DNA from 3 places in the Sinanaerobacter sp. ZZT-01 genome. Region 3 is predicted to be linked to each of the others. Evidence: riboswitches for the same ligand, from Rfam matches in the RefSeq annotation. Region 3 holds a riboswitch; each other region holds the start of a gene.
The links. Region 3 has a riboswitch for cobalamin ahead of U5921_RS10625 (hypothetical protein). Riboswitches for the same ligand answer to the same signal wherever they lie in the genome.
Positions count from the first base shown of each region.

Region 1: another riboswitch for cobalamin. It lies ahead of U5921_RS13240 (nitrogenase iron protein NifH); the one in region 3 lies ahead of U5921_RS10625 (hypothetical protein).
Region 2: another riboswitch for cobalamin. It lies ahead of U5921_RS06785 (MotA/TolQ/ExbB proton channel family protein); the one in region 3 lies ahead of U5921_RS10625 (hypothetical protein).

Region 1 covers NZ_CP141728.1:2,725,429-2,733,130, reverse strand. The annotation lists gene U5921_RS13265 (ABC transporter ATP-binding protein) at 1-94, opposite strand, end outside; gene U5921_RS13260 (iron ABC transporter permease) at 96-1,103, opposite strand; gene U5921_RS13255 (ABC transporter substrate-binding protein) at 1,100-2,212, opposite strand; gene U5921_RS13250 (nitrogenase component 1) at 2,273-3,454, opposite strand; gene U5921_RS13245 (nitrogenase component 1) at 3,451-4,728, opposite strand; gene U5921_RS13240 (nitrogenase iron protein NifH) at 4,739-5,485, opposite strand; cobalamin riboswitch at 5,651-5,838, opposite strand; gene U5921_RS13235 (GNAT family N-acetyltransferase) at 5,950-6,372, opposite strand; gene U5921_RS13230 (nitroreductase family protein) at 6,402-6,941, opposite strand; gene U5921_RS13225 (hypothetical protein) at 7,105-7,702, opposite strand, start outside.
Region 2 covers NZ_CP141728.1:1,389,119-1,396,820, forward strand. The annotation lists gene U5921_RS06755 (superoxide dismutase) at 1-46, opposite strand, end outside; gene U5921_RS06760 (PadR family transcriptional regulator) at 235-729, shown strand; gene U5921_RS06765 (DUF2812 domain-containing protein) at 747-1,988, shown strand; gene U5921_RS06770 (SurA N-terminal domain-containing protein) at 2,065-2,775, opposite strand; gene U5921_RS06775 (DUF4430 domain-containing protein) at 2,932-4,248, opposite strand; gene U5921_RS06780 (TIM barrel protein) at 4,492-5,454, shown strand; cobalamin riboswitch at 5,497-5,681, shown strand; cobalamin riboswitch at 5,955-6,169, shown strand; gene U5921_RS06785 (MotA/TolQ/ExbB proton channel family protein) at 6,355-6,984, shown strand; gene U5921_RS06790 (DUF2149 domain-containing protein) at 6,977-7,291, shown strand; gene U5921_RS06795 (S-layer homology domain-containing protein) at 7,319-7,702, shown strand, end outside.
Region 3 covers NZ_CP141728.1:2,212,930-2,220,631, forward strand. The annotation lists gene U5921_RS10620 (FAD-binding oxidoreductase) at 1-1,180, shown strand, start outside; cobalamin riboswitch at 1,541-1,754, shown strand; gene U5921_RS10625 (hypothetical protein) at 1,968-3,692, shown strand; gene U5921_RS10630 (InlB B-repeat-containing protein) at 3,798-7,702, shown strand, end outside.

The DNA.
Region 1 (7,702 bases), 510 kb from region 3:
TTATTTTCCCTTGACCCAGCTTAAAGGATATCTTCTCCAGTATCGGATTATCCGCCGTATACCCGAAGCATCCATTCTTAATTTCCAGCTCCATTTTAGATTTCCTCCGTCTTTTTATAAACCAGCGCAAAAAAGGGAGCCCCTATGAGCGCGGTCAAAATGCCGATCGGTATTTCCGACGGTGTCAATACACGTGCTGTAAAGTCAACAAGGGCCAGGAAAACAGCTCCAAGAAGACAGGAAGCAGGTAAAAGGTGTTTATAATCTGCACCGACAAGCATCCTCGATAAATTGGGGATAATCAGTCCCACCCAGCCTACAATGCCCGCTACCATAACAGATGAAGCCGTAATCATTGTAACGGCTGCCACAATGATTAACCTTGCCTTGCCAGGATTGATGCCCAATGCTTCGGCTTCTTCATCTCCGAGTGTCAATACATTGATACGCCAGCGAATCAGCACTAAGATTCCGATTCCGAACGCAATGGGAGCAAATACCTTTCCCAAATCCTCAAAGGTGGTATTTGAAAAGCTCCCCATCAGCCAAAAAGTAATAGCGGGTAGCTGGGAATCTGTATCAGCTACAAATTTTACCAATGAAATCAAAGCATTGAATACGGCTGACACGATAATTCCTGACAACACCAGAGACAAAATCGTCGCCTCGCTTTTCAATTTCGCAAGCGTCCAGCTCAAAACTACACTGAAAAGCCCAAAGCCTAAAGCCATTCCGGCAGTCAATCCATTGACTCCCGATGTAAGCAAAATTCCCAGTGCTGCTCCAAACCCTGCGCCTGCACTTACTCCAAGTATGTCCGGACTTACAAGTGGATTGTGAAAGCAGCCTTGAAAGGCAGCTCCTGATGCAGATAATCCGGAGCCTACCAACATAACTAAAAGCACTCTCGGCAGCCGGATATCCCATACTACCGTTTTATACACACTGTTTTCCGAGTTTCCCCACAAGCTTTCCCATAGAATCTTTAAAACTTGCTCTGGTTCCACATAGTACCTTCCTAAAAACAAAGATAGGAACGCAAAGAGAAAAAGAAGCACCGTCAGTAAGAAAAAAAAGGAGGTTCTATTTTTTGATTTTATCATAATGACGCTGATTTCCCCTCATTTGGATTTAAGATGGAATCTGCAAGCTCATCCGTCATATCGATTCCATAACGACTCTTGTAAAATTCCTTCATAACGGAAGTAAAATCTTTTATACTGAGCTTGTCCGGAAAGTTCTTGCTCACCAGCCATTGAATCATAAGCGGCGAATCGGCACACGGCGTTCCCCAATTGATCATCCCTTTCGGTATATCATAGATTCTTCCGTTTTTGAAAGCCGCTGTCTGCGACCAATCCTGACCTTTGATGGTGCCTGACAAATAGTCATCAGCGGGCAAGCCTCTGAATACATAAATGATATCTGGATTCCATCGATAGATCTGCTCCATCGTCACCTCAATGTTATCTCCTGTAAGTTCGGATGCAACATTGGAAAGTCCGCTTTTCAAAAGCCAGTCATCTCCGTAAGAACCTGCACCTCTCACCATAACCTTATCTTCGGTATTACTCATAATCATCAGCCCTTTTTGCGTTTCCTTCTCCTTTGCTTCTGAAAGGATCTGTGCTACATTTTGGTTGGCTATATCCCATTCCTTTTGCAGAGAATTGTCTCCATCTAATGAAAAGATTTCTCGCATAAGCTCATCGATTTGAACAGACCAATCCTCATTGATCTGATTTTTTATAAAAAAGTCGACCACCGGAATCTGGATGTTTTCCAGCCCTTTCTTCTGCGCCTCACCATATACGAGAACGATATCCGGATCCAGTTTCAAAAGCTCTTCCACATTGGATTCGTAGCCTGTGAGAAAGGTTGTATTAATTTTTTTGTTGTTTGGCACCATGAGATCAAGAAGCTCCTGATTTGCGTCGTTAAAAGCGGTAGGGTGTACCCCGACCAGCTTCTTCGGGTCTTGTGCTGTACTGATATAGGTCGATAACAACGGCGGTGCGATGATAACTACGCGATCTATTTTTTCTGGTACCGGTATCTTTACTGTATTTCCTGCTAAATCGGTGATTGTCCTTTCAGCGTTATTACCGTCTTCCCCTAAAACATCTGTCTTCTTCTGTTGTCCCACACAGCCGGTAGCGGGCATTGCAACTAAAATCACTATGGCCAATAAAATAAGGATTCTTTTTTTCATTTTCTTTTAAACCTCCTGTTTTAATCTTCTACTTTTCCTGAAATGAACACATATATATCTTTATAAATCAATCAGCTTTCTTACAATATACGCGGCTCCTTTGATTCCCATCAATCCGGGCTGAGGAACCGTTATTCCTTCTAAGATCGGATGTGCGGTCTGAATTCTCCTCTTCTCATCTGCGAGCCTGCTGTGCAGTCCGTCTACCAGTACAAAGGTTCCGCTCTCTTCCAGCAGGTGCCGGTATTCTTCTTCTGTCACAGCTGCCTCCTCCTTTGGAGCGCTCCATGCACTTTTCAAATAAAGAACCGGTAAGCCTAGTTCCAAAGAAGCAAATGCAGTTAATCCCTTTACCGTTTCCGAATGCCCGCTTATAACGAGTTTTCTTACAGCTCCGTGTTCTATCTTCTGCTTCAGCTGTAAAATAAGTGATCTTAACGCTTCCATTTCTACGTTCACAGCCTTCCAATTCCCTTCTCTCCCGAGCTTTTCTTCCATTTCTTCAAGCCAGCTCTGTGTTCCGTCTAATCCATAAGGCCTTCCGTACACATACGGTGTTCCAAATTTTTTTTCGAGAGTCTGAGCCGCCGGCAAGGCTTCTTTGCGCAATACGACATTCAATGCGGATTTCCCCATCTTTTTACAGTCTTCTATCGATGCAGAAGCAGATAAGATACAATTTACCTTAAGCGCAAACGCTTTTTCCATCATGGCTGTGATTGCATCTGCTTCCGCTTTATGATTCAGTTCATCGGCACAGCATCCCAGAATATTGTAATTTTCTTTTTCACTTATCTTTTCTTCTGCAATCTCTGCGAGCATACTCAAAGCTTCTTCAACGCCTGTCGTCCAGATTCCGGAAAGTCCGCCCCCCTTGACAGAAAGAAGCTTGGCTTTTACCGACTGCTGAAACTCTCTGCATAAGCCCTCTATATCCATTCCGATGACGGCTCCTACGGAGGACTCCACCACAAATATATACTCAGGGGAATACATTTCATCTACCTCGACCAGTGTCTTTCGAAGCCTTTCGGCATTGCCCATGATGACGACATCTTCATCCATCATCGTGGTAAATATTTTGGCGTTTGCCTCTTCTCCGAAATACTTTAAGGATTCCAACAAGTATCTTGTAGTTCCTTCCGGTCCGAATTCAACCAAAACTAGATCTTTGATTCCGCTTAGTGTCCATAGGAGTCCCATTCGGTCGGACGGGACTGGATAGTTCTTATAAAGCTTCAAATGAATTCCCTCCTTCCAACTCCGGTCAAAGCGGATACTGCGTAAACGATGGCTTCGTAACCGAGCTTTCCGGGAGGAAGCAACATCTCAATTTGCTTGATTCCCCTATCAATCAAGCGTTCTGCATCGCCATGCCCTATGTAAATATCCGGTGCAAGTTCTTCCGTCAACGCAGCAGCCCCTTCTGGGTTTGCCACATAATTTACATATGGGTTCCACCCTCTTTGCAGTATTTTTTCTATCCTTTTGCTGCTGTTTTCACACAGTCTGTATGCATGGATAAGAAGCGGTTTCATTCCCATTTCTGCAAGAAACTCTGCTGCTTCAAAGGCATCCGGCGGTCTACCTCCGTTGATGAAAGACTTCCCTTGAAGAAGACGTCTGCCGTTATGGATTGCAGCTTTTGCCTCACGCTTCCGTCCGCAAAGTTCCTGCTCCATGGAAATGCCGAGGCACTTCTGCAATTTGTCATAACCGGCTCTTATATAATCCAAATCGAAAGAAGGCTCAAAGAGGACATATGGAATTCCAAAATGTTTTTCCATATAGTATGCAAGCTCACGCCCCACTTCGTTTGTCACAATATTGAGAGCCACAGATGGGGCTTTTTTAAGTTCTGAGGTACTGCAACGATCCGGAAGAATTCTTTGTATTGCAATCCCATGCGTTTGGAGCAGCTTTACCAATTCCGTATCTCTCAGAGAGCCATCCACAGCGGAGTGAAAGTTTCTTCCAAGAAGATTTACCGTTTTCGGCTGTTTCGGCTGTGCTTCCATTAAGCTTCCCAATGATTCCAAAGTGCGGGAAACGGCGACTCCGAATTCATTGCATTTATGGTCATAATGTGCAATGCGTACAGGAAGGACTGGGATTCCTGATAGTTTTTCGCCAGCTTTTGCAATGGCTTCCAAATCGTCTCCTATGATTTCCGGAACGCAGGTGCTCGCCAAGAAGATGCAATGGATGTCAGACTCCGCTGCAATGTCGCAAATTGCTTTTATGATAGCGCCATTCTCTCCAAAGGTAATATCCTGCTCTTCCATCGCACAGCAGTAAAACCGATCCCAGCCCGGGTCTATTGCATGGTAAATGCTGCTGTTTTTCGCATACCATGTACATTCGGGAGTTCCTACAATCAGAACGGCTCCATCCTGTATCAAGGGAGCACAGACAGAAACGCCGAAGGTGGGGCAAAAAACGCCGCAGGAGATGGCACTGCAATCGCCAAAGATATCCTTGCTGCTCTGAATTTCTGATAATCGTTTCAGTCGCATCGCTTCACCTCTATTCTTCAAGAAGCTTGAATGCCAAGCTTCGATATGCTTCTGCCTGTCTGCTTTCCGGGAATGCTTCGACGACCGTTTTATGTACCGCTTCTGCCTTTTGCACAGTCTGATCCCGTTCCACCGTAAAAAGCACTGTCGTCTCCATTTCGTCTGCTGCTTTTCTCACGATTTCTTCCTCGCCTTCAATGCCTTTTTTGTTCAAGATCAGACCTCCCATTTCGGCATAGCCTCTCGCACCGTATGAGCGAACCGCACTGGCAATATTACCTGCTGCATATAAGGACATCATCTCACCTGAGGTCACAACACAGACACGATCTGCATAGCCGTTCCGAATCGGCATTGCAAACCCGCCGCAAACCACGTCTCCCAGTACGTCATACAAGATGATATCCGGTCTGTAGATTTCATATGCCCTCAATTCTTCCAGCTTTTCAAATGCTGCAATAATTCCCCTTCCTGCACAACCGGTTCCGGGCATCGGTCCTCCTGCTTCGACGCAGATTACTTGAAAGCTTCCCTCAAAGGTAATATCCTCCAGTTTTGTCTTTTCCCCCTTTTCTCTTATGACATCGAGCACTGTGGGAATCCGTTGTCCTCCTGTCAAATTAACGGTTGAATCAGATTTGGGGTCGCATCCAATCTGCATCACTCGAATTCCTTCTCTGGAGAGTGCTGCGGAAACATTTGCTACCGTCGTTGACTTGCCGATTCCCCCTTTTCCGTATATTGCTATTTTTTTCATTGTAAGACCTCCTGCCTTGATTTTTGGGAACAACAAAGGACTGCCGCTGTCACTCCTGACAACTGCAGTCCCGTATTCTTCTGCTGAAGCTGATTGCTATACCGCTTGTCCGCCGTTTAGCAGTCTGCTGTATATAAACTTTGCGCGTCCCGTAAACACGCAGGACTTGCAAAAACCCATTCAGGCAGGTATTCTGGCTCAAGCATCAGCATTTTTCCAACCTTCCCGAATGACCGGTGGTATCTTTGAAAAAACTCCTCTTATACAGCGGCGGTACCGCGCAGGATTTTAACCTGCTTCCCTATTATGCCGGCTGTTTGCTGCGTCCGGCCACCTGAATTATGTCTATTATTTTATTTGTAAACCTAGTATACAACATATAAAAAAGCCTGTCAACTTGTAATCTGTAATTCAATTTTATAAGCTCCATTATCATAAATAAAAGTAAAATAGTGTGGTATTTCTTATTTACTCCATACCATGAAATATTCAAGCTCTCCCGTATTTTCATCCACTTGTTCTTTTTCAATTACAAAGTTTTCTCTCTGATAAAAATGGACGGCTTTTACATTCTTTTTATAAACGTTTAAACTAAGGGAAGCATAAAGCTCTTTTGCTTTTTCAAGCAATTGTTTGCCGAGTCCCTTCGACTGCATTTCCCCCGATACAAATATTCCGGCTATGTACCCATTATCAATTCCCACAAAAGCCTTAATTTCGTTCTCAATTTCGCAAACATAGAGTTCTGCACACGGAAGCATGCCCTTAACCAATTCAAAATTATTTCTCCAATAATCCTCAGCAATAAAATCGTGCGCGTGTATATTTGTATTTAACCATAGCTCCATTATTATTTCTAAATCTTCGTTTTTAAATTTTCTAATCATAGTAACCCCAATCTAATATAAAGTATCCCTTACTGCCATGTCTCATATCTCACAATTTCTTCTATCTTTTTTCTAGGCCGCTGCTTTGGCTTTTCGTCGCCATATCCCAGCGTAATGATTCCACACACATATTTATCCTCCGGAATATTTAAAATCGGTCGAACAGCCTCCTGCTCAAACCAAGCAGTCCAACAAGTAGATAAGCCCAGATTTTCTGCTTCAAGCAAAATATGTTCCATTGCAATGGCTGTATCTCTGATAATTTGCTTTAACTCCGGTTCAGAGCTGTTCTCATTCAGTGTAATATCGGTATCCATAGAAATTCGACTTCGAATATCTGCTACACATACAATAAAAATCGGTGCCGCCACCATCCATTCTTGTTGATGATCTGCCATAGCCAGCTTTTCCTTTGTCTCCTCTGCTTCAATAATAATAAATCTCCAAGGTTGCGTGTTGCTGCCGGAAGGTGCCAGTCTGGCACCTTCCAGTACTTGCATCAGTTTTTCCTTTTCCACCTTTTTATTTAAATAGTTACGAATGCTTCTTCTCTTTTCTATCTCCCTCATTCTTTTAATTTCCTTTACTTATCTTTATAATTTCATTATTATAACTCAAATTTACTCCAAAATACCAATATACTCTCTAACTTACAAAAAAGACTGCCAATCTTCAGCGTTTCTTTGGAAACATAAATGAATTGGCAGCCTTGTATCTTCTTTATGATCTTTGCTATGCTTTCAGGTCAATAGCTGATTCTGAATCAGATTGGCTTTCAGAAAAAGATACAGGGCAACCGCCTGCTTCCTGACTCTTTTTAGCTGCATTTCCCCATGCCTTATTGTATATTGAACACATCTCAATCCGACGTCCGGTTTCTGCTTTCGTATCAAACATAGTCCACCCATTATTGGAATAGGTTGCAACCATTTCTCCATTGCTATCATAAAATTCAATATAAGGACTGTCTATCCCTGAATCTTGGTATTTCACTTTACCATCCAATAATAATGCTAAGATGTCTAAAGGTTTATCTATATTGATCCTATTTTTATTTATCGCTCTTAAGCCTTGTGTGATAATTCCCTTTCTATCCGGAGATACTTCTGAAACATAACGTTTCAGAAGTTGATTAAACCCCTGTGATTCATTTTGAAACTTTCCTCTCGACTGATCTTTAATCGCTTGCTCAATGATTGCTTTCTTATATTCTGATTCTCTCGTATCTGTTTTCTTCTCTGTATATGCGTTAACATCATTCAAATTCGGTAAGCCTATTTCCGCAGCTTTACCAGACCTGGAAACCCCTCTAAATTGAGTCGCTGTAACT
Region 2 (7,702 bases), 820 kb from region 3:
ACGAATAGGGCAGTGGTTTTACCTCAAATTTGTAATGCTCGTTCATATCAGTCTTCTCCTCTCAAAAATAAGTATTAAATAGCATTCTAGCCTTATTATAACAGTTTACTTCATAAGTTTCAAATAAATAGCACTTGACAAATATAAAAAATAAATTATTATAGTGAGTATAGATATATCTAATATCGATATAAAAGTGATTTGCTAAAAAAAGAAGGGAAGAAAGAGAGAAAAATGGCAAGAGAGCAATTGAAAACTTTAACAGAGCCGATGTATTATGTACTATTAGCTTTGACAAAGGAGCAGCACGGGTATGCGATCATGCAGAACATTACAAAGCTTACAGAGGGACGGGTCGAGGTCGGTGCAGGAACTTTGTATGCATTGCTGTCTCGTTTTGAAAAAGAAGGAATTGTGATACAGACTCGGGAGATAGAGCGTAAAAAGCTGTACTGTTTGAGCGAATTAGGAGAGAAACTTTTAACTCGTGAGTATGCAAGGCTCAATCAAATGGTAAAGGATGGCGACTTATTTTTTAATCAAGACGGCACCTTGCCCCCAATTGACCGGGGTGGGATTGAAGAGGAGGAAGAAGTCTTATCCGCAATAGAAAATGAATCGAAAGATGAACCCGAAGTGCCTTTAGGGGAGAATGTGAAAAAACCGAAAATTGTGTCAAAACCAAAAGGCTTGCGTCATGCATTTGAAAAAGGTTTGTTAACAACATAGAAGGGGTAATGGTAGATATGTTACAAAATAGTAGAAGAAAGGAAAAATACTGCTGGCATTTTTGGCCGTTTTTCAAACATGGGTATCAATATATTCCAGAATATTTAAAAGAAAAAGAAAAAAGAGGATTTCGTTTTTCTTCTTTAGGGTGTTTCTCTGTTTTTGCAAAATATCAGAAAGTAGAGCCTCAAGAAGTGAGGTATGATATAGATGTTTTCCGCCCAAAGGCTTATATAGACATACAGCCTTATCTCGATTTATGTGAAGATTCGGGGTGGGAACTTCGATGGCAGTGGGATGAATATAAAATTTTTCGGGCGATAGACGGGAAGAATCCTACCGTGTTGCAATCCGATTTACAAACAAGACAAGAACAAGAAGCAGGTATCATAAAACGTAACTTTTTCAGTAGATTATTTTTTTGTATATGGTTTACTTTTCTGTTTTACATCCTTCAAAGTAAGTGGAGCTGGAGTCAATTCTATTTGGATTCTTATGGGGATCAATGGATAGTAGGTGTTGCTTTTATAATTTTTATCGCGGGCTTTTTTGCTTTATTTTTTCAAATGTGTATCGCATATCGTTTCTATTGTAATAAAAAAAATCAGAAAGAATTTGAAGCGGGAGATTCCTTGAAACGCATAAAAAGATGGATGGGCATTGTTAAAAATATGTACTCCTTATTTGCATTTCTTGCTGTGATTATAAGCGTTTTTTTGCTTGTATGGGACTTGGACTGGTCGATTTTCGCAGGAGGGATAATCGGAGGGGCAATCGGCGCTACACTTCGAGTTGCATCGATTCGATCTAATTGGCCGTCAGATGTAAAAATGAAAGGGACTCATTCCTCGACATACTATTTTAAAATCGGAATTCTGTTTCTTACTTTTTTTTCTATTTTATCTTTTGCTGCTTGGGAAAATAAAGAAATTTTAGAAAAAAGTAATTTTTGTGTAAAGGAAATTACAAAATCCGAAGACTATTATACACCTTGGCTTGGCGGAAGCTGCTTGATTGAAGTCAGACAAGAGAAGATGATAAATAAGATATGGGTGAGCCTTGATGAAGAAATCCGCGGATCAAAGTATTTTCAAGTCGTAGAGTCAAATGGAAAAAGAGAAATTTTGATGGAGCGCGAGATCTTAAAAGAAAAAGAAAGAGAGCAGTACGGGGACTACGATATGGGATTTTTGTATCCGCAGAAGGGTAGAGTCTTGCTTCGAAAAGGGAAAACGATTTATATTACAGATAAAAAATAATGAAAAAATCCTCAAACCTGGTGTTTGAGGATTTTTCATAGTGTGAATCTATGTTAAAAGAAGGAAAGTGTGCCATTTAATATAGACTGTCAATCGAAATCAAATCATATTCCGGTCCATATTCTACAATTAAGGAGTCTGCAGCTTCTGCAATCATTGCTTGCAGACTTACTTCATTTTTTATAGCCTCGTCCTGATTCAGCTGTTGGCGAGTTTCATAATCTGCGGATTTATCACCGGGGAAATAATATTGATACAGCTTCTCGTAATAGAAAGTTGTCTCCCATATCTTCTGATAAATAGCATTCGTCATATAGCTTGCCTGTAATGCTTGCTTATAAGCAGAAGCGCTGCCCAAGGAATGAACCTGATTCTTTATATCAGTATTGATTTTTTCCTTTTCCTGTTGGGAGAGAGCTAGCTTATTTTTTTTTGCAAGTTTTTCAATGGCATAGACTTCTCTTAGAGCTGTCAATGTATCGGATTTTAATCGGCGTTGTGAGCTGCCGTCCGTATCATTGATAAAACAAGATTCGTCTGTATCTTCCATTGTTTTTTTCATATTGAGAAAGTGGTAACGATATTCTTCTAAGGATACCTCTTTTTCATCGATTTTCATAACATAGTTTACGGAAATGTTTTTTTCTCCAATTTTTAAATAGGCAGGTTCCATTTCATATTGGTTTTTCTGATTTTCCTTGCATGCAACTGTTCCAAGAAAGCAAATAATACCCAATAGTGAAAAAAGGGCAAGCCATTTTAATGGCAGATACCTTCGGATTTTCATTGGTTGGATTCTCCTTTATTTAAAAACTGCTTCAGCAATTTTATCTTATGGTTCATTTTAATAAAACGACCTTTACCATGTATCTTTCATTGTAAAGGTCGTTCATGTCGTTCATATGAAGATAAAATGATGATTTACTGAAAGCTAATAAACGGTTTATTCCTCTGGCGTATTTGTTGATGCGGGAGAAACAAAGGTCCAAGTCAAAATATCACCTTCATTTAAAATCGTATTTTTTGCATCTAGTTCAGGCGACTGGTCGTTTATCTTAAAACTCCAGCCAGTTGGATTTTCTGGAAGTTCGTTTGCTGCATCTTCATTCTGATCTGTAGATTTGACAGAAATTCCGTTTATGCTTTTGATTATCCCGGATTTATGCTCAATAGGAGTTTCTGTAATTTTTCCGTATAATACGATCGCATCCAAAACGGTAGAATCCTCTTCAATGGTGAATGGACCATGGACATCCTGTTCTTCACTGTCTTCAGGATAATCAATTGTTAAAGTGATGGAAGGACCTGATAGATGGTCAATTCTATAAGTTTCAGCATCGGAAGCAAGCAGCAGATAAGTATTCATGTCATTTACGATATCACATAAAGCAATCGTTGCCTGCCTCGTAGCCAGATTATCAAATTTCTGATCCCCATCTTTTTTCATACGAAAACTACCATCTTCATTTTGGAACGCAAGTAATGCTTCAAATGGTGTCAAACCTTTATCGGTAGCAGGAAGAGACTGATCAAACGCGGTAAGTCCCCAAATTGCAGATGAGATTGTACTTGGGTTTTCCGTTCCGCCGTTTTCAAATCCACCGGTTTCCAGCTGCTTGTCTTTAAAGAACCGAATGATTTTTTTCATAGCGGGATCTTTTTTGTGCTTTTGAAAATACGGAGCAAGTGCAATGCAAGAAATGCCGGTTAAGTCCACATTGCCCTCGGCAAGCTGCTGACCATAAGCGAAGCCTCCGTCTTCTGCCTGATAAGAAAGGAGGTATGCAACTGCATGATCGTAGTCATAGCCATCTTTACTGATTGCTACGTTTAAAGCGATCATAGCCCATACATGCTGATTGATATAAGTTGCATCGAATGAACCCGTTTCTAAATTCTGTGTTTCAGATAATTTTTTTGCAAAACTGATAGGGTCACCCTCTCCTTTGATGGTATCACTCAAAATTGCACCGATGTAGGAGGAAGCATACTCATTAGTTTTCGGCGTTTTAGGAAGGGTTAAAAAGCTCCACCCAATCCCGATTCCATCTGCTTGGTTTGCTGCACAAAGCGCAACGAGTTCTTCCCAATTGTTTAAATTATTTTCTGTTTTATAATAATTAACGGCATTTTCCAAAGCGATGAGAGCTTCGGATTGCTGCTCTGTTTTCTCAAAGCTGCATCCGCTGAGATTGCCCATTAATAGACAGAGTACCAGGCAAATTGAGAACCCTTTTTTCCAATTTTTTTTACTTTTCATTGCGTTCCTCCTATGAATGCTGCGTAATTTTATATTGTATTATAAACATTTTCATCGTCTGCATGAAATGCTTTTTCCTTATATTAAAACTAACATATTTTAGGAAGGTTTGCAATAAGGACGAGCCGTTATAGAAGAATCAAATATCGACTGAAATTTAGAAAAAAACTATAGGATTGACAATAGGATTGACAATTATATTTTTCAAAAATATAATGAATGCAAGTGTGAGGAGGGGAGAAAATGGAACAGATATTATACATACCCAGTTATAATGAGACTTTGGGAGAATATGAAAATCCGCAGGATTTAAAGGATTTTTATGAAAGATACGGATGCAGAGGATTAGAAATTATTTGCTGTGGGAATGACGATAGAAAGATTATATCGCCCGATATGGTGAAGGGACTCCATATGCCGTTTTATCCTTTTTGGATTGACTTTTGGAACGAAAATGAAGAAGCCTTGTATCAAGAATTTGGAGAACGCAGTGTATGGGAAGGCTTTTATGGTGGAAAACACCCCCAAGTACTTTTAGAAAATTTTCAAAAAGATTTGGAATATGCGAAAAAAATGGATGCAGAATACGTCGTTTTTCATATTTCTGATGTGACAATTGAAGGTGTATTTACGCATAAGCATATGCACACTGATGAAGAAGTCATTGATGCTTCAGCAGATCTGATTAACCAGCTGCTGGACCATAGAGAGTATACCTTTACTTTTCTTATGGAAAATTTATGGTGGCCTGGACTTACGATGACAAACCCAAAGATGACAGCACGTCTTTTGGAGAAGGTTCATTATGAGAAGAAAGGTATCATGCTGGACACCGGGCATTTGATGTGCAGCAATCTCGAATTGGAGACAGAGAAGGAAGCATGGGAATATGTTGAAAAGATGATAGAACTGCACGGTGACCTGCGTCAATACGTTAAAGGCGTTCATTTACATCAGTCGGTAACGGGAACTTTTACGAAAAAAGCGTTGAAACAGCCTCCGATTTTAGAAAAGGATTATTATAAGAGATTTCAGCAAGTTTATGAGCTTTTAGGAAACGTTGATACTCACCAGCCGACAGAATGCAAAAAAGCAAAAGAGTTTCTCGATCGATTAAACCCTTTATATGTCGTTCATGAGTTAATCGCTTCCAATAGAGAGCAAAGAGAAGATGCTTTAAAGAAGCAAAGTAAATTATTTCGATAAAAGACTTGACGGTGACCATGTTTACTGTTAAGATGAGAGTAACTTCATAAAAGACTTTTATGTAAGGGAAACAGGTTTGAATCCTGTGTGGTCCCGCCGCTGTATTCGTGGAGTCTTTGTTTGAGAACCGTGAGGTTCGCCACTGGGAAACCGGGAAGGAAAACAAAGACGTAAGAGTTTCTCTACAAACGTAAACCAGAAGACCTGCATAAAAGAATGCTGTACCAACGGGAGATTTTGGGCATATAGCGAAAGATTGATACACAGAAAATACGGGCTGTGGCATTTTTGCCACGGTTGTTTTTGTTTTTGTCCAAAGTTATGATAGAACCGTTTGTCTCTATGAAGTTTGATAACTGCCTTTTCATCCGCAGGAGTGTTAAGGGTATAGAACTTGCGGCTATATCCGAGATTCTCCTGCTCCTTTTCTTTTAGAACATTTTCTAAGAAACAGGAAAAAATACAATCTTAAAAAGAGTGAGATTAGATAAAGAATCAATTTACATAAAAAATGTCTTGTGCCTGCTTATTAAATCAATATAGGCAGCTAAGAGGAAAACAGGTTGAAATCCTGTGCGGACCCGCCACTGTAATCGCAGCGTTTTGCTTCAAATTCTATTGGATCAATTGAAAACAGCAATGCAATAGAAAGAATATTGAGCGGAACGGCTTAAAAGCGTAAGCCAGAGAGCCACATAAGACAAGAGTACATTCCACGGGTAATTGGAGAAAATAAGAGTAAAAAAGTAGAAATTTACTCTATTTTTCAATGTAGCAACTTCACAGAAATACGGCTGTGGCAGAAATGCCACGGCTTTTTTATTTGCAATAAGTCAGAGAGAAGTAATGGGATCATTATAGAAATTCAAAAGAGCAAACCGTTAAGAAGGAGATCAAAAAATGAAATTCAATTTAAGTGAAGCATTGCATATAATTGGACAAGTTATGATGAAGCCATGCCTCATCATTTTGTTGCTGCTCATGGTGATTGCAATCTGGCAGTTAGGGGACATGCTGGTCGAACTGCTTGTGGAAAGACGAAAACTGAAAAAGAATCATATACCTCAGCTGTTAGAGAAAATACATGAAGGGAATGAAAACCTAGATACAGTGATCGAAGAAAGCGGATTGACTTCTCGTCAGAAGAATTTACTGTGTACATTGCTCCATGCTAAACACCTTCCAAAAGTGTCATTGATTGCATTAGCGCAAAGACTTTTGGCGACGGAAGAGGAGCAGTATGAAAAAACGACTGCCATCACTGACTTAATAATAAGACTGGGGCCTATGTTCGGACTGCTTGGAACATTAATTCCTCTAGGCCCCGGGATTGTCGCTCTGGGAAATGGAGACACAGCAGCACTTTCAAAATCTTTAGGGGTTGCGTTCGATACAACTATAGCCGGAATGATCGCAGCAGGAATTGCTTGTGTTATCTCTAATTTACGTAAGCGTTGGTATAATAGCGATATGGTCACTTTAGAATCGGTGATGGAGTGTGTTTTAGAGGAGGTCACTGTAGATGATTAGTAATGGTGGGCGTTTAGGAAGACGGCGGAGAAGCCTAATGAATGAGCCAGAGCTGAACCCGTTAGAAACCTTGTCAAATCTAGTGGATGTCATGCTTGTTTTCGCCTGCGGATTGATGATCGCAATTATCCTCTATTGGAATGTAGATATTAGTAAGGTAGTGGATATTATTACTGAAGACGAGTTAGTGCAAGTAGAACATTTGAACGATGCGGCAAAGGATGGAAGTATGGCGGAGGATTTTGATTCAAAGGGAATTGTTTATGAAGATCCAGAAACCGGAAGAATGTATATCGTTAAACAGTAAAGATATAAAAGAAGGGAGAAAAAGAATATGAAAAAGAAATTAAGATTTACAAAGGTATGCAGTATTGTGTTAGTATTATGCTTCATTTTCAGCGTGATGTCAGTCAGCGCATCATCAGAGGCCTTCAATGACATTCAAACACATTGGGCAAAGGGTGCGATTGAACGCTTCAGCGAAAACGGAACGGTGAGTGGCTATGCGGGTGCATTTAAGCCAAGCGATCCGATTAAGCGTGGAGACATGGCTGTTATTTTAAACAAGATAGTGGAATTTAATGAAAAAGCAGAAAATACTTTCACAGACTTAAAAGAATCTTCTTACTATGCAGAGGCAATATTAAAGTTAAAAAGCGCAGGTGTGATGAGTGGAGCGGGGAATTTCGCTCGACCGGAGGATCAAATCACAAGAGAA
Region 3 (7,702 bases):
CGTAGTCGTACGTGGTGGAGCAACCGGACTCTGTGGTGGATGCACACCGGTAGAGGAAAGCTTTATTTTAACGATGGAACGAATGAATGCAATTTTAGAAATTGACCGAAACAATATGGTAGCGGTTTTAGAGGCTGGTGTTACACTGATGGACTTGCTTGAAGAGCTGGATCAATCAAATGATTTAAGCTTCCCAGTACATCCCGGAGATGAAGGTGCACAGATGGGCGGCATGGCGGTAACCAATGCGGGCGGAGCCAGAGCGGTACGTCACGGTGTGATGCGAAAGCATATTATGGGTGTGGAGGCAGTCCTCCCGAACGGTGAAATATTGGAGCTCGGAGGAAAGCTTGTAAAAAATAATGCAGGATATAATCTAATGCAGCTTTTGCTTGGAAGCGAAGGCACATTGGCTGTTATTACTAAAATTATATTGAAAATTTATCCAAAAGATCGCAGTTCTGCAACGATTGTGGCACCGTTTGAACGATTTGAGGATGCATGTCAGGCAGTAATGGACATTTTACAAAGCGGAAATATTCCTCTTGCAGTAGAATACATGGATAAGCATTTGTTTGTGGGAACGGCAGAAATGCTTGGTTTGGAATGGCAGGCGAAAAGAGGAAATGCAGATTTGCTGATTATTCTTTCGGAAAAAAATGAGGAGCGCCTGTATGATGCATGTAGGGAAATCAATGCAATTTGCGAGAAAAACAACTGTTATGAAACTTTGTATGCCGGAAAAGCAAAGGAACAGGAAGAGCTTTTATTAATTCGAAGCCAGCATTATGAGTACATTAAAGAAACGATATGCGATTCCTTTGATATGGCAGTGCCGGTTTCAGAGATTCCAGCTTTTATCAGCGATTTAAAAAGACTGGTAAAAGAGTATGATACCAGTACGAATGTGATTGCGCATATTGCAGATGGAAATGTGCATAATGATATTTTGTATTTGAAGGACGGGAGCATTCCGCCGTATGCAGAGGAACTGAAGCAGAAAATGTATGATGCCTGCTTTTCTTACGGAGGAACGATTACAGGAGAGCATGGGATTGGGAAAATCAGGACAGAGGACTTAACCTTGCAAAAATCACCTGTAGAGCTGGAACTGATGAAGGGGATTAAAAAGGTATTTGATCCGAATCATATTATGAACCCAAAAACAGTGTTGATGTAGCATGAATAAAGAGCTTGCATACCTTAGAGATAGGAAGAAATAAGTAAAAAGAAGCTGACTGCTGAGGAAGAACAGAGCAGTTAGTTTCTTTTTCTTTAAATTCACATAACAGGACATTATCTATCTTACAAATTAGGAAATATTTAGCATGATTTTCACTTGCAAAATATAATGAAAGCTGATAACATAAACTCAAATCAGATGAAATTAGAAAAAATAATACAATTCATGTTCTGCCGGTTTAATCCGGTAGTAATTTTGCTCTTGAAAAATAGAAAAATAGATGGTAGTATAAATCTATAAAATTGTAAATATTAAGAAAGAAACAATATTTTCGACAATGTTTGACAAGTATAAAACGAATTGAATACATATTCATGTTCTACCGGGTAAAGCCGGAAGCTAAGAGGGAAGTCGGTGAAAATCCGGCACGGACCCGCCGCTGTAAGCGCGGAGTTTCTGAATCATATTTGCGGAATGCAGACTGCCACTGAGGGGTGATAAGCCCTTTGGGAAGGAGATTGGAAACGAAGATGCGCAAGTCAGAAGACCTGCATGGATAGAAGGCAGTGATAGTCACGAGGTAAATGACTTGCAGGATTTTTTTGAAGGAAAAAAAGAGCACATGATATAAATAGGAGCAGTGAAAACGGACTGCGGCATTTTGCCGCAGTCTTTTTTGTTGAAATAAAAGAGGAAGGGGGTGAGCATGATTGAAAAAATACGGTAATCTCGCCGTATGGAGCATAACTCAATTATTTAAGAAAAAGAAGGAGGAAAGAAGCGAATGATGAAATTCAAATTAAGAAAGCCAATAGCTGCATTGGTAACAGCAGCTATGGTAGCAAGTATGGGAATCCCTGCCTTTGCGGCTGATTGGCCCACGTATCAAGGCAATGATATTCACAACGGAATCTTGACGGATGGAGCGCCAACGACAACAAGTCCGAGCGTTACACAGATTGTTTTGCCGCATAACGGCTCCGGCTGGGACGGCGTCGATTCCGCCGCTGTCATGGAAACGACAGGTGATGGTGATACCTATGCGTATGTGCTGTATGACGGGTACACCGTAAAAGAGGATGGAAGTGGTGGCGGGCGGCTTGCAAAGATCGACTGCACCGCATCGACACCGCACGTCGTATGGGATGCGCAGATCACGCAGAGCTCAGGCTTTCAGCTGTCCAGCCCATATCTGGATGTGGAAGACAGAAGCATCTATGTAGGCGCTTCCGGCTACAACCAGAAAGCAACAAACGATAATTTGGCTTTAGAAGCAGGAGTAACAAAGGATTGGACCGTATCTGGGTCCGGAATCACAATGGAAGCGAATAAGGTGATTGTATCCGGGGATGAGACGGTTACAATGACACAGGCAAATATTGATTTAGAGAACGGCAAGAAGCACCGTTCGGCTACCGGCGTGAAGATCAACGGAAGTGGTGTGGGTATGACCGTTACGGCAAAGCTGAACGGAACTGTAGTGGGAGAAAAGACTTTCACGTCTGCAGATCTGATCGACGGTCACTATTACTTAAATAAAAACTTTGATGACCAATCTTCAGCGGCAGAAGCAGCAGTGCTTACCGGAGCGAATACGCTTGAATTCACTTATGAGATAAGCGGAAATACAGGAAACACAGTGGAAATCGAATACTGTAGCTTATATGAGCAAAAAACTTCCATTACAAAGGTAGTAGATATCGACGCTACACCAACTACAGATTGGTCACTGGCTGTGCCAAATAACGCACAGATCAATACGCCAATTGTAAAAGACGGAGATTACATTTACTTCGGAACCTGGTCGGGTCACGCAGGCACGTATTATCAATATGATATGGGTGTAGAAGAGTTACTGGAATACAACCCGGGTAACGGCGGATTTTACTGGGCCGGTGCGGTGGTAGACGAGGATTACGTATACTTCGGCGGAGATAACGGCTATCTGTATGCCCGTCCGGTTGGCGACGATTTTGAAGATGTATCACAGGGAAGTGTAATCAATCTAGCAACGGCAGGCGGTGTGAGCCCGGGCAATGTGCGCAGCACGATTTCCCTCGTAGACGGGCACCTTTACTTCACGAGCCAGGGCGGTTACATTTGGAGTTTTACACCAAATAACGGTACGCCGACCTTGGATTGGAAGGCAGAGCTCGCAGCGACCTCCACGTCGACACCGACCGTAGTAGGAAATGATATTTATGTAGGCTATTACGCTGGATTTAGCGCAGGCGGTGTGCAGAAGATAGATAAGACAAGTCATGCAGTTACGACAATTGCAACACCGGGACCGGTACAAAGCTCAGTACTTGTGAATACGGACGGAGGCGTGAACTATTTGTACTTCAATACCAATTCCGCAACCGGAGCAGGCTACTGCTATAACGCAAGTACCGGAACTAAGGTATGGCAGACGCAAGGAGATACGTATGCGTTGCAGGGAATGGCGTCCAGCAACGGCATCTTAACCTTCGGAAATGATTACGATCATTTTTACGTTGTAAAATAATAGAAGGCTTGATGCTTTGAGTAAGAAGTAGGAGAGGAGAAGGATGTGTCTTCATTTTTGGATGATAGGCACATCCTTATTTTAAAGTAGAAGGCGGTAGAAAGAATGAAGCATGAGAAAAGAAACTATTTTTTAAGCTTGACACTGTGCATGGTTTTGATTTTGGGGCAGATCATACCGGTGGGAGCAAGCTACGCACAAGATAGGGGTACAGAGCTGTCAGGGAGAACGGAGAGCGTTGTACAAGACGGGGGTAGCAAGGATAAAGAATCAGATTCTGCCGTGGGAGTATCGGAGGATGAGGGGATTGATGTAGGGGAAAATATGTTTGAAGATGAGAATACGGCAGGAGAAGAGTCTGATAATCAGAAGGAAGAAACAGAAGAAGGCGCAGATGAAAAGGAATTTAGCGAAATGGAAAAAACAGAAAAAGAAAGCGAAGATGTTCTTTCGGAGGATTCGGCTACAACAGATGATGTGATAAAAAATCAAGAGGATAGGGAAGAACCGGTAGAAGAGGCTCTGAAGGAAATGATTTCTGAGCCGGTTATGGAAACACTGGAGCTTGCCTTTGAGAATGGATTGCCGAATATAATGGAGTATGAAGCAACGACTCAGAGTGCCATCTATTTTATTGCTGATGCGGAAGGTATAAAAAAATTAGGGGGATTAGTAAATAGCGGTATTGATTTTAAGGGGAAAACGCTGAAGCTGACGCAGGATATTGACTTAGAGCTTCAGGAATGGGCGCCGATCGGAACAAAAGAACATCCCTTTTGCGGTGTGTTTGACGGCGACGGATGCAAGGTAAGAAATTTAAAGATGGAAACCTCAAGCCTGGAATACATCGGGTTGTTTGGATATATAAAAAATGCGGAAATTAAAAATACAGAGATTGGTGAGGGAAGCACGGTACAGGGAACGGCAGAAGCAAAAAATATCTATGCGGGAGGCATTGCTGCTTACGCAGAGGAGAGTAAATTTATTAATTGCAGAAATGATACCAATATAAGTGTTTTAAATTTATCGGAAGATGGCAAGAAGAATCAAATCTGTACAGGAGGAATTGCGGGTTATGTAAAGAAGAGTGATTTGACAGATTGCAGCAACAAAGGCATCATTACCTCCGAATCAGAGGCAACGAAAAATTTGGCACATAGTGGAGGAATGGGAGGCATTGCTGGCTTTGCTGAGGAAGGAAACTTTGAAGGCTGTGCGAACGAAGGAAGCATCAGCGGAGGCTGGAAGACAGAAACAAATGCAAAGGACTATCCCTCGGGAGGAATTTTAGGCTATGCAATGGATACTTCTCTTATCGGCTGTATAAACAGCGGTGCGGTAACAATTACAGGCTATTATGCTGGTGGAATGATAGGAAATGCAGAATCAATTGAAAAGACTATGATACTTTCAAACTGTGAAAACAATGGGGGAATTGAAGTAAAAGGAACGAAGGCAATGTATGCAGGAGGGTTAGCCGGAAAAGGTACATCAGTAGAAATGAATGACTGCAAAAATACAGCAGGAATAAAGGGAGAATGGTATGTCGGTGGGCTTGTAGGAAATTTAGGAGGGAGTGCAAGTAAGAAGTCTTGCATTCAAGATAGCTCCAACGAAGGAAAAATAGAAGCGTTGACAAAACGGGCAGGTGGACTTACCGGAGAGGCAAAGCAGAGTAAAATACTGCGGAGCAAAAACAGCGGAGATGTAGATTCATCGGAAACGGCAGGAGGTATTATAGGGTATTCATCAGTCTGTGAATTGAGTGACAATTATAATATTGGTGAAGTCAATGCAAGCAAAAAAGAAGCAGGTGGCATTTTAGGAAAAACTGCAAGCAGCCCTGTTTCAAATTGCTATAATCTAGGAAACGTAGATTCCCTAGGGAAAAAAGGCGGAATTAGCACCAGTACGTCTAATCTGATAAATTGCTATTTCTTAGAAGGCAGCGTGGAAAGTCCTGAGGACGCTTCGGTGGCGATTGCTAAACCGGAGACTGCGTTTTTAAATGGCGAGGTAGCTTTTCTTTTAAATACAGTAGAAGTAGACGAAGAAAAAACCTTTTCTGGAATCTGGGGACAGGGAGATAGTTATCTTGTTTTTGCGGATGAAGATATTCTCGCAGTGGGAAAAATTACGTGTAAGGTGAAGGATGAAGCAGGGGAGGAAAAAGGCGGGACAATCGTCTTTGGGAAAGATGCGGAAGCAAAGCCTTACCTTATTGAGAAATCCTTACACTTGACAGTAACGCCGGAGGACGGGTATATTTTGAAGCTGTTGAACCTGACGGATACAGATGGAAATAAGCTGGAAAAGTCAAGAGAAGATCAAATTGACGGCAAGATTGTATTTACCTTTGAAAATCCGGGCAGAAGCGTAATTGCCGAAGCTATTTTTCAAAAGAAGGCAGACGATGCGCCCGAGACCATAGATGTCACATGGAATCTGGATGGAGGAACCATTATAGAAGGAGAAATTCCGACTAAGGTAAAATATGGAAAGTATCTTTCGAAGCCTTTAATTGAGCGAGAAGGCTACTTTTTCGAGAACTGGTTTGCCGGAGACAATCCGGATACACAAAGAGATATTCCTTATGATTTTGAAACCGCACTGACTGCAGACCTTATATTGACTGCCATATGGAATGAGGATGCACTGTATATCACCTTTGATCCTTGTGACGGTACCGAGCCGGAGGAAGCACAGCGTTTCTCGTTTGAAGGAAAATTTACGCCAAAGGAAGTGAGCCGCACCGCATCACCGGGAATGCAATATAAGTTTTTAGGGTGGTACACAGAAAAGGACGGAAAGGGAGAAAAATGGGAAAAGGATAGAACAATTGAGCAGCGAGGCAGATTGACGCTGTATGCCGCATGGGAGCTGATTGATTCGTTTGAAAGTGGAACAACCAAAAATCCTTGTATTATTGCGGACGCGGATACTTTAGCGGCACTGGCGAAAAAAGTAAACGAAGGAACGGAAGGAAGTGCAAAGAATGGATATAAGGGGAAATACTTTGAATTGGGAAGTGATATTGATTTAAAGAAAATTGAGCAATGGAGCCCGATTGGTACAGAAGAACATCCATTTTTTGGAAAGTTCAATGGAGCGTACCATACTGTTTCTAACCTAAAGATTGATGCATCGGAGCTTGACAATCAAGGCCTTTTTGGATATGTGGGAGAAGATAGCTTTGTTTCAAATTTGTATTTGGAGAATAGTTCAGTGCGAGGTGAAAACAATGTGGGTGCAGTCATAGGTAAAATGTTGAATTGTGGAGGTTTTCATCATTTGGGAGTTATAGGTGGAAACGTAAGTGCAAAGGGAAATGCAGGCGGTGTCATCGGTTGTGTTTCAAAGGAAAACTTTAATCAGGATGATGATTTTTATATGCTTTTTAATACAGCGGAGGTAACGGCTTCAGTCGGAAATGCAGGCGGCCTTGTAGGGGGAATTGACACAAAGGGAACCTTCAGTCGCTGCTATAACACGGGAGATATTTCCGGAAACGCTGTAGGGGCTATTGCCGGAAGCAGTTATGAGAGAAGTAAGGAGTGTTACTATCTGGATTCGAGTATTGAAAGTCCAGTAGATGGTGCTGTTGTCGAAGCAAAGTCTTCCGATTTCTTTGAAAGCGGAGAAGGCGCTTACACTTTCGATCATGGAGAAACTTATTCCCGAACAAAGGATTGGAGTCAGGGCGAAGGCTTTCCGATTTTTGCAGACGAGGAGAATGGGTCGGTTTTCCGGATTTTCTTGAAGCAGGGAGAGGGTGGAAGTGCTTCCATAGAAGGCTTGGATGAGTATGGAGCCTCGTATACAAATAGTGGCACAAAGGCAATTGTGAAGGTGCAGGCGGAGGAAGGCTGGTTTTTAAAGCAGCTTTCTGTTACAGAAGTCAGAAGTGGTAATACAGTGAAAGCAGATGGCGCAGGAAGCGGGGCCGAGGAAGTTACCTTTATTATGCCGGAAGCAAATGTGTATGTCGTTCCGGTCTTTGTTCAGAACGG